2 regions of the Streptosporangium sp. NPDC002544 genome follow, and region 2 is predicted to be linked to the other one. Evidence: riboswitches for the same ligand, from Rfam matches in the RefSeq annotation. Region 2 holds a riboswitch; the other holds the start of a gene.

Region 1 (4,472 bases), on a different contig from region 2:
GTGACGTCGGACCACGCCGCGCACTCGATCTGATCACGGAAGATCTCGGGGCCGCCGATGGGGTGGCGGAGGGCGGCCGGGATCTCGCCCTGGTCGACACGCCGGCGGTCCGCTGGGGTTTCCACCGATCGCCCGGGAGCACGAGGCTCTGGTTCCAGCTCGCCAAGCCCGCTCCCGGTCAGCCAGGAGACGGCTGAATCACTCGGGGTCGTTCCCGGAGGCGTCAAACGTTCACGGCCGTGGTCCCGGTGTTCGGCCGCCGTCGGCCTGGTGTTCAACGTGGTCGTGAACAATGCACGACTTGGTACACCCCCCGGATGGAAGGCCACGATGAACGCTTCGCACGATGACACCGGTGGCGGATCCGGCGGACGGCCGGCACACGCGCTGGGCGAGGTCATCGGGGTCTTCCTGAAACTCGGCGTGATCGGATTCGGCGGCCCGGCCGCGCACACCGCGATGATGCGTGACGAGCTGGTGCGCCGGCGCGGCTGGGTCTCCGATGAGCGCTTCGTCGACCTGATAGGCGCCGTCAACCTCATCCCCGGCCCCAACTCCACCGAGCTGGCCATCCACCTGGGCTATGACCGGGCTCGCTGGAAGGGGCTGATCGCCGCCGGGGTGTGCTTCATCCTGCCCGCCTTCGCCATCGTCCTCGCCCTGGCCTGGTCCTATGTCCGCTACGGCCGGACCCCTGCCGTCGAGGGGTTGCTGTACGGGATCAAACCGGTGGTGGTGGCCATCGTGGTGTGGGCCCTGGCCGGACTGCTCAGGACCGCGATCAAGGGCCGGCTGACCGCGCTCGTCGCCACGGTGGCACTGGCGCTGTACCTGCTCGGCGTCAACGAGCTGCTCGTACTGGCCGTCGGCGGGCTGGTGGTGATGGCGGCCGGCACCAGGCACCTCTGGCTGCCGAGTCGCGGTTCTCCAGGTCTGGTGCTGGTGCCGCTGCTGGCCGGGCCGCGCTTTCCCGACCCCACCGGCGGCCGGCTCACCGAGCTGTTCCTGACGTTCCTGAAGATCGGCTCGGTGCTGTACGGCAGCGGCTACGTCCTGCTGGCCTTCCTGGAGGGCGACTTCGTACGGCGGCTCGGCTGGATCACCCGCGACCAGTTGCTGGACGCGATCTCCATCGGCCAGCTCACCCCCGGGCCGGTGTTCACCACCGCCACCTTCATCGGTTACGTCATCGCCGCCCTGCCGGGGGCGGTGCTGGCCACCGTCGCCATCTTCACCCCGTCGTTCGTGCTGGTCGGCCTGCTGACCCGGCTCGTCGACCGGATCCGCGGCCGGGCCTGGTCGTCGGCGTTCCTGGACGGGGTCAACGCCACCGCGCTGGCCCTGATGGCCGGTGTCACCCTGCAACTGGCCGGTGACGCGTTCGTCGACCCGCTCACCGTGGCACTGGCCATGCTCGCGCTGCTGCTGCAGTGGCGCACCAGGCTCAACACCGCCTGGTTCATCGCCGTGGCCGCCGCCATCGGCCTGGCCCGCACGCTGCTCGTCGGTTGACCGGCAGGCGTCGCCGGGGCGGCCCCCCGTGCCGAATCTCGAAACGGTACGGGCAGACTCTGTCGAGTGAAGCGAATCCTCATCATCGGCATCGGTGCCGGTGATCCCGACCATCTCACCCTCCAGGCGGTCAAGGCCATCGCCCGTACCGACGTGTTCTTCGTCCTGGACAAGGGCGAGGTCAAACACGACCTTGTCCAGCTGCGGCACGACCTCGTCGACGCGCACGCCCGCCCGCCGTACCGGATCGTCGAGGCCGGCGATCCCGAACGTGACCGGACCACTCCCGACTACGCGCCCGCGGTCGAGGACTGGCGCTCGCGCCGCGCCGACATCTGCGAGCGGTTCATCCGTGACGAGCTCGCCGAGGGGCAGACGGGTGCCTTCCTGGTGTGGGGCGATCCGGGCCTGTACGACAGCACCCTGGCCATCGTCGAGGAGATTCACCAGCGGGGCTCGGTCCGGTTCGAGCACGAGGTGATTCCCGGTGTCAGCAGCGTGTCCGCACTCACCGCCCGGCATCGGGTCAGCCTGACCCGGGTCGCCCGGCCGGTGCACATCACCACCGGCCGGCGTCTCGCCGAGGAGGGGCCCTCGGCCGACGACGTCGTCGTCATGCTGGACGCCCACTGCGCCTTCGCCGATCTGGGCGCCGATCTGGGCGCCGACTTCGACATCTACTGGGGTGCCTACCTCGGCACTCCCGACGAGATCCTGGTCGCCGGACCGGTGCCCGAGGTCGCCGACCGCATCCGCGAGCTGCGTGCCGAGGCACGGGCACGCAAGGGCTGGATCATGGACACCTACCTGCTCCGCAGGGTGTCTCGCTGAGCACCTGTCGCGGCGGCCTGCGGAGGCCGCCGCGCGTCCGGCCGGTATCCCCGCGCCGGGTGCACACCGGCTTCCTCGTTCCGCTGTCGCCGTCCCGGTCGGACGGCTCGCGAAGAAGCAGGCCCCATTCATCCAGGGCCGGGGAGCGGGGCGTGGCGGCCGGATCGATGGGCGGCCACGCCGCGACGAATCACCTTGTGTTGACGGCCCGCCACGAAAAGAGTTACATTGCGGACGATTTCGCGGTGGTCCGAGGGAAGTCCGGTGAGAAGCCGGTGCGGTCGCGCCACTGTATCCGGAACGTGAGTTCCGGGAGCCAGGTTACTTGGCCGCCGCGTCCTCATCTGTCGGGACGCGTCATCCCCAAGGAGGCTACTCATGCGTGAGCTGTCCGTTTCTCAGCCCGTTCCCCTCTCCCACCTGGCCCGCTGGCTCGTGGCGGTTCCGCTGCTCCTGCTGGTGGCCTACCTGGTCACCTTCGACCAGGGGGTGGTGTCGCAGGCGGGCGACTATCTGCACGAACTCATGCACGACGGGCGCCACCTGCTCGGCGTTCCCTGCCACTAGACCGCGCGCCGTGATCCGTACCCTGTTGCTCCGCGGCCTGCTCGTCGGGCTGGTCGCCGGGCTGATCGCCGCCGTGTTCGCCTACCTGCTGGGCGAGCCGAACATCGACCAGGCCATCGCGCTCGAAGAGGCCGCCGCCCACGCCCAGACCGAGGTCGGGCACTCCCACGGGGAGGAGGCACTGGTCAGCCGGTCCGGCCAGCAGGCCGGGCTCTTCCTCGCCCTGGCCCTGTACGGCATGTCCGTGGGGGGTATCTTCTCCCTCGTCTTCGCCGGGCTGCGCGGCCGGATCGGTCCCCGCTCCGACGTGGTGCTGGCCGCGACGATGGCCGCCACGGCGTTCGTCGCGATCGTGCTGGTGCCGTTCGTCAAGTACCCGGCCAACCCGCCCGCCGTCGGTGACCCGGACACCATCGGCAGCCGGACCACGCTGTACCTGGTCCTGGTCGCCATCGGCCTGCTGTCCGTGGCGGTGGGAGTGGCCTGCGCCCGTAAGGTGCCGGCCAGGCCCTGGCTCGCCGGCGCGGCCGGCTTCCTGGTCCCCGTCATCGTCACCCTGTTCGTGCTGCCGGCGGTCAACGAGGTGCCCGACGGCTTCCCCGCCCAGCTGCTGTGGGACTTCCGGCTGTCCTCCCTCGGCACGCAACTCGTGCTCTGGTCGGCCATCGGTGTCCTGTACGGCATCGCCGTCCAGCGCGCGGTCCGCCGCGACGCGCTCACGGCGGCCCCGAACTGAACGTTCGGCGGGTCGGACACGTCAGCAGGATCTCGCAGAAAGAAACCTCGTGATCGGTGCCTATCCGTTCAGTGCCGTCGTCGGTCTCGACGACCTCAAGCTCGCGCTGATACTCAACGCGGTCTCCCCACGGGTGGGCGGTGTGCTGGTCCGGGGGGAGAAGGGGACCGCCAAGTCCACGATCGTCCGCGCGCTCGCCGCACAACTCCCCGCGGTCAAGGTGATCGCCGCCTGCCGCTTCTCCTGCGACCCGGCCGAGCCGGATCCGGGCTGCCCCGACGGCCCGCACGACGCGGGCGAGAGCGGGCAGGAACGTCCGGCCGCGCTGGTGGAGCTGCCCGTCGGCGCGTCGGAGGACCGGCTGGTCGGCGCGCTCGACATCGAGCGCGCGCTCACCGAGGGGGTCAGGGCGTTCGAGCCGGGCCTGCTCGCCGCCGCGCATCGAGGTGTCCTCTACGTCGACGAGGTCAACCTGCTCCACGACCATCTCGTGGACCTGCTGCTCGACGCCGCCGCGCTCGGCACCTGCTTCGTCGAGCGAGAGTCGGTCTCGGTACGGCACGCGGCGCGGTTCCTGCTGGTCGGCACGATGAACCCGGAGGAGGGCGAGCTACGGCCACAGCTCCTGGACCGTTTCGGGCTGACCGTCGAGGTGCGGGCGTCCAGGAATCCGGACGAGCGGGCCGAGGTGGTACGGCGCCGGCTGGCCTTCGACGCCGATCCCGCCTCCTTCGCCGCCGGGTGGGCGGGACAGGAGGCGGCCCTGGCGCGGCGGATCGCCGAGGCCAGGGAGCGGGTCAGGCAGGTCGTGCTGCCGGACGCCCGG
Region 2 (4,472 bases):
CGCGGATCGGCAGTGGCGGGGCCCGCCCGCTGAGCGCGTACCGCAGTAACGCGGATCGCAGCAGCGGCGGGGCGGGGGAGCTCGTGAGCCATGGACGGGCGGGTGCGGCCGTCTGGCCGCACCGGACCCTCAGCAGCCGGCACAGCCGGACGGCGAGGCGGCGCAGCACCGCCCAGAGCGCGGCCTCGCCACGAGCCAGCCACAGCGCGGCCAGCGCTCCCGCCCAGCCGTGCGTCACCACCATGCCCAGCCCGGGGACCAACCCCGAATGCGCGTGCCCGCCGGCCTCGGCCAGCGGCGCGATGAGGTGAACCGTGGAGAAGAGCAGGTGCAGCGCCACCTGCGTGCCTGCCAGCAACGGCCAGATCACGCCCAGGCCGCGCTCGCCGCCGGTCGCGGGCAGCGCCGCCAGGAACGCCAGCGCCAAGGCGCACGCCGCCGCCGGTGCGGAGACGACGCCCCCGCCGGACACGTGTGCGAGCACGCCGAGCCCCAGGCACACCACGGCGAAGGCCGCGGCGCGGGCGAGACGTAACGTCAGGTGCGCGGGCATGGCCGGCGGATCACTCCGCGCCGCCGGGACGGCCTCGGCGAGAGGCCTGCAACCAGATGCCCGCGCCGATGGCCACGATCGCGGCGAGTGCGACCCAGATCCAGCCCGGCAGGCTCCCGGCGTTCTCCTGCTCGCCGGTGGCGGAAACGGGGCCAGGCGAAACGGGCTGCGCGACCACCGGTGCGGACGCTGAAGCCGTCGGCTCCGGCACCGGTGTGGTCGCGACGGTCGATGCGGCCTTCGCGGGCGGTGTCGCCGGGGCGGTCACGGTGAAGGGAGTCTCCCCCTCGATCGGGTGGCCGTCGGAGGAGACCACCCGCCAGGCGATCACATAGTCACCCGGGGCCAGGGGCGCCGGAACATCGGAGGTGACCGTGTCACCTGCGACCTTCGCTTTGCCGATGTCGATGATCGTGTCGCTCGCCGTGCGCAGCGCGACCGCCGGGAAGCGGACCTGAGAGCTGAACTCCAGCTTGATCCGTTCGACGGCGGAGACCTTGGCATCCTTGGCGGGAGAGCTGCTCTTGAGGCGGTCGTGGGCGAGCGCGGCGGGTGCGCCGAGCAGGACGAATATGGCGCAACACAGGGCGGTGACAACGGTCGTGCGGACAGATCGTGGCAGGGACGCCATCGTGGACTCCAGAAGGAACCTCCGGCCGTGCCCTCGGCACGGACCGGCGAAACGGAAGGAACGCCTCCAGTGAAAAAAGGAGGGCGTCTGGTCACGGGGGCACGCCGCCCTCCGGACCCTTCCTTCAGGTCCTTCAGCCGGCGTGTCGCGGTATGGGCGGGCCGCGCCGCCGCAGCACCGGCAGGATTTCCCAGCCGCCGTACGGCCGGACATCGGCGGCCGGAACGGCCCGCCACACCGGCGGCGTCACCTCGGCGGGGACGGCGAACAACAGCCGGATCAGCGGCCTCGGCCCGCCGTACAGGCGGATCATCAGCCACAGGGCGCTCTCGCCGCGGTGCAGCCACCATCCGGTGCCCAGCGCCACTGCGAGATGGATCACCGTCATGCCCAGGCCGGAATGGCCGTGCTCAGCGGAGAACATCGCCTGCGGTGCGGGCGCGGCGCGATTGAACAGCTCATGCAGCAGGATCTGCGCGCCGGTGGTCGCGCCGAGCACGACCTCCACACCGCGCTCGCGCCCGTTGAGCGCGTACGCCACGCAAAAGGCGATCAGTGCGCCCAGAACGGCCAGGTGCGGCGGGATCAGGCCGCCCCCGGCCAGCGCGTGGCCGCCCGCGGAGACCACGAGGCACATCGTCGCGAAGACGATGGCTCGTGGCACGCGCAGCGCCGACGCCGTAGGGGTCACAAAGGACATCCTGTCAGCCGGGTGGCTCGCCGAGAAGACCGGGACAGCGGATCATGCCTCAGGCCGTCGCGGCCGGGTGCGTGAATCTCATACCCGGGCACACGTGGGAACGGCTCCCGCCGTTCACCCGAAACGCGGGACGGTCATGCGAAGAGCGCCTCGTGTTCCACGGCGGCCGTGCGTGTGGAGCCGGATCGCGTGCCGCCCGGGACCGCACGCACGGTACGCGCGGCGGTCCCGGACGCCGTTGCAACGATCATTGAACGAGCCGGTCGAGGTCTTGTCGTTAATGGTGGTTGTGCGAACATGGTCGGCGTAGGCGACGGCGGAACGAGGAAACCGGTGTGAATCCGGTGCGGTCCCGCCACTGTGATCGGCGAGTGAATCCCGAACAGGCCACTGCCCGCGTGCGGGTGGGAAGGCCGGGAGGAGCATCGACCCGAGAGCCAGGAGACTCACGCTGTCGCCTCCTCACGAAATGGGGCGGATCTCCCCAAGAGTGGTGCTGGGCGTACGGGTGCCCGCAGGGGTGGAGTCACTGGCCCGTCAGCTGTACCCGGACCGTTTCGCGTGACCCGGATCGCTCCATCTCTGAGCGGCGATGAGCCGCGCCGGGTGGCGCCGTTGGGGGAGCGACAGCCGGCGGCCGAGTCGTTAAGATCTCAGACGTGGATGGTTCGCCCGCCTCCTCCGGGAGGCAGGCGTCGTAAGAGGGAACCCGGTGGGAATCCGGGACTGCCCCGCAGCGGTAAGCAGGAACGACCGCCGTCATGAGCACTGGGCCTATGCCTGGGAAGCGACGGCCAGTAGGTCATGCCTCAGGCATGGTGCCCGCGAGTCCGAAGACCTGCCTCCACCCGCGCGCCACTCGGCGCGTGGTGGTCCGCGGCCTCGTGGGAGGGCCTGGGACGCGCTCGCCGGGGGCTCGCTCCGCGTGCGCTTCTTTCTCCTGCCTGGCCGCATGCTGGCGAGACGAGGGAAGTTGCCATGAGGACGACCATTTTGGGCTATCCGCGCATCGGCGCGCATCGGGAGCTCAAATTCGCCACCGAGGATTTCTGGGCCGGCAAGATCGGTGCCGACGAGCTGGAGGCGACCGCCGCATCGCTGCGCGGCTCGGTCTGGACCGAACTGCGTGACGCGGGCCTCGACACGATCCCGTCGAACACGTTCTCGTTCTACGACCAGGTGCTCGACACCACGGTCATGGTCGACGCCGTGCCCGGGCGTTATCGGAGCCTCGCCGGGCTCGACCGGTATTTCGCCATGGCGCGAGGCACCGCCGAGCTTCCGCCGCTGGAGATGACCAAGTGGTTTGACACCAACTACCACTACATCGTCCCCGAGTTGGCGCTGGACACCCGGTTCCAGCTGGCCGGCGGCTCGGCCGCCAAACCCATGGCCGAGTATCTGGAGGCCAGGAAGCTGGGAATCGAGACGCGGCCCGTGCTCGTCGGTCCGCTCACGTATCTCCTGCTGGCCAAGCCCACGCCGAACTCGCCTGAGGAATTCACCCCGCTCGACCTGCTGGACTCCCTGGTGGAAACCTATGCCGAGCTGCTGGAACGGCTGGCGGGCGCGGGCGCGCAGTGGGTGCAGTTCGACGAGCCGGTCCTGGCCCGAGACCTCGGAGCCCGGGAGATCGACGCGCTCGGGCGGGCATACCGGCGGCTTGGCAGCCTGCCCAGCCGTCCGAAGATCCTGCTCGCCACGTACTTCGGCGCCGTCACCGCGGAGTCGCTGCGGGTGATCGCCTCCACCGAGGTCGAGGCGATCGGGCTCGACTTCGTCGCCGGGCCCGGCAACCTGGACGCGGTGGCCTCGGCCAGCGGGCTGGCCCGCAAGACCGTGGTCGCCGGCGTGGTCGACGGCAGGAACGTGTGGCGCGCCGACCTGGCACGGGTGAAGTCGACCTACGCGGTCCTGCTCGGGTTCGCCGACAAGGTGGAGCTGAGCAGTTCCTGTTCGCTGCTGCACGTCCCGGTCGACCTCGACAGCGAGACGGCGCTGGACCCGGCGGTCCGGGCGCGGCTGGCGTTCGCCCGGCAGAAGGTCGCCGAGCTGGTCGGTCTCGCCGCCGACCTGCGGTCGGAGGATCCGTCGGCCGCGCCGCTCCCCGTCGTACCGGCCGACCCCGACGTCCGGGCCCGGCTGGAGGCTCTCGGTGACGCGCAGCGGGCCGATCGGGCGGTCCGGTTCGCGGCACAGCGGGCCAAGCTGGGGCTGCCCGAGCTGGCCACGACGACGATCGGCTCGTTCCCGCAGACCGCGCAGATCCGCAAAGCCCGCGCCGACCACAAGGCGGGACGGACCGACGAGAACGCCTACGTCGAGGCGATGCGCGCCGAGATCGCCCGCGTGATCAAGCTTCAGGAAGAGCTCGGACTGGACGTGCTCGTCCACGGCGAGCCCGAGCGCAACGACATGGTCCAGTACTTCGCCGAGCAGCTCGATGGCTACGCCGCCACCGACTACGGCTGGGTTCAGTCCTACGGCTCCCGCTGCGTGCGCCCGCCGATCCTGCATGGCGACCTCTCCCGCCCCAAGCCGATGACGGTGGAGTGGACCGCCTATGCCCAGTCCCTCACACCCAAGCC

Evidence for each region. A riboswitch is a leader RNA that binds a small molecule or an ion and turns the genes downstream of it on or off. The one in region 2 is predicted to bind cobalamin.
Region 1: another riboswitch for cobalamin. It lies ahead of ABT061_RS26170 (CbtB domain-containing protein); the one in region 2 lies ahead of metE (5-methyltetrahydropteroyltriglutamate--homocysteine S-methyltransferase).

What each region holds. Positions count from the first base shown of each region.
Region 1 is NZ_JBEOWJ010000018.1:52,597-57,068, reverse strand. It holds gene ABT061_RS26185 (DUF5753 domain-containing protein) at 1-125, opposite strand, end outside; gene chrA (chromate efflux transporter) at 331-1,512, shown strand; gene cobF (precorrin-6A synthase (deacetylating)) at 1,579-2,343, shown strand; adenosylcobalamin (AdoCbl) riboswitch at 2,572-2,718, shown strand; gene ABT061_RS26170 (CbtB domain-containing protein) at 2,722-2,910, shown strand; gene ABT061_RS26165 (CbtA family protein) at 2,921-3,646, shown strand; gene ABT061_RS26160 (magnesium chelatase subunit D family protein) at 3,696-4,472, shown strand, end outside.
Region 2 is NZ_JBEOWJ010000017.1:97,345-101,816, reverse strand. It holds gene ABT061_RS25395 (MFS transporter) at 1-553, opposite strand, end outside; gene ABT061_RS25390 (copper resistance CopC family protein) at 564-1,184, opposite strand; gene ABT061_RS25385 (hypothetical protein) at 1,318-1,875, opposite strand; cobalamin riboswitch at 2,166-2,352, shown strand; cobalamin riboswitch at 2,531-2,744, shown strand; gene metE (5-methyltetrahydropteroyltriglutamate--homocysteine S-methyltransferase) at 2,863-4,472, shown strand, end outside.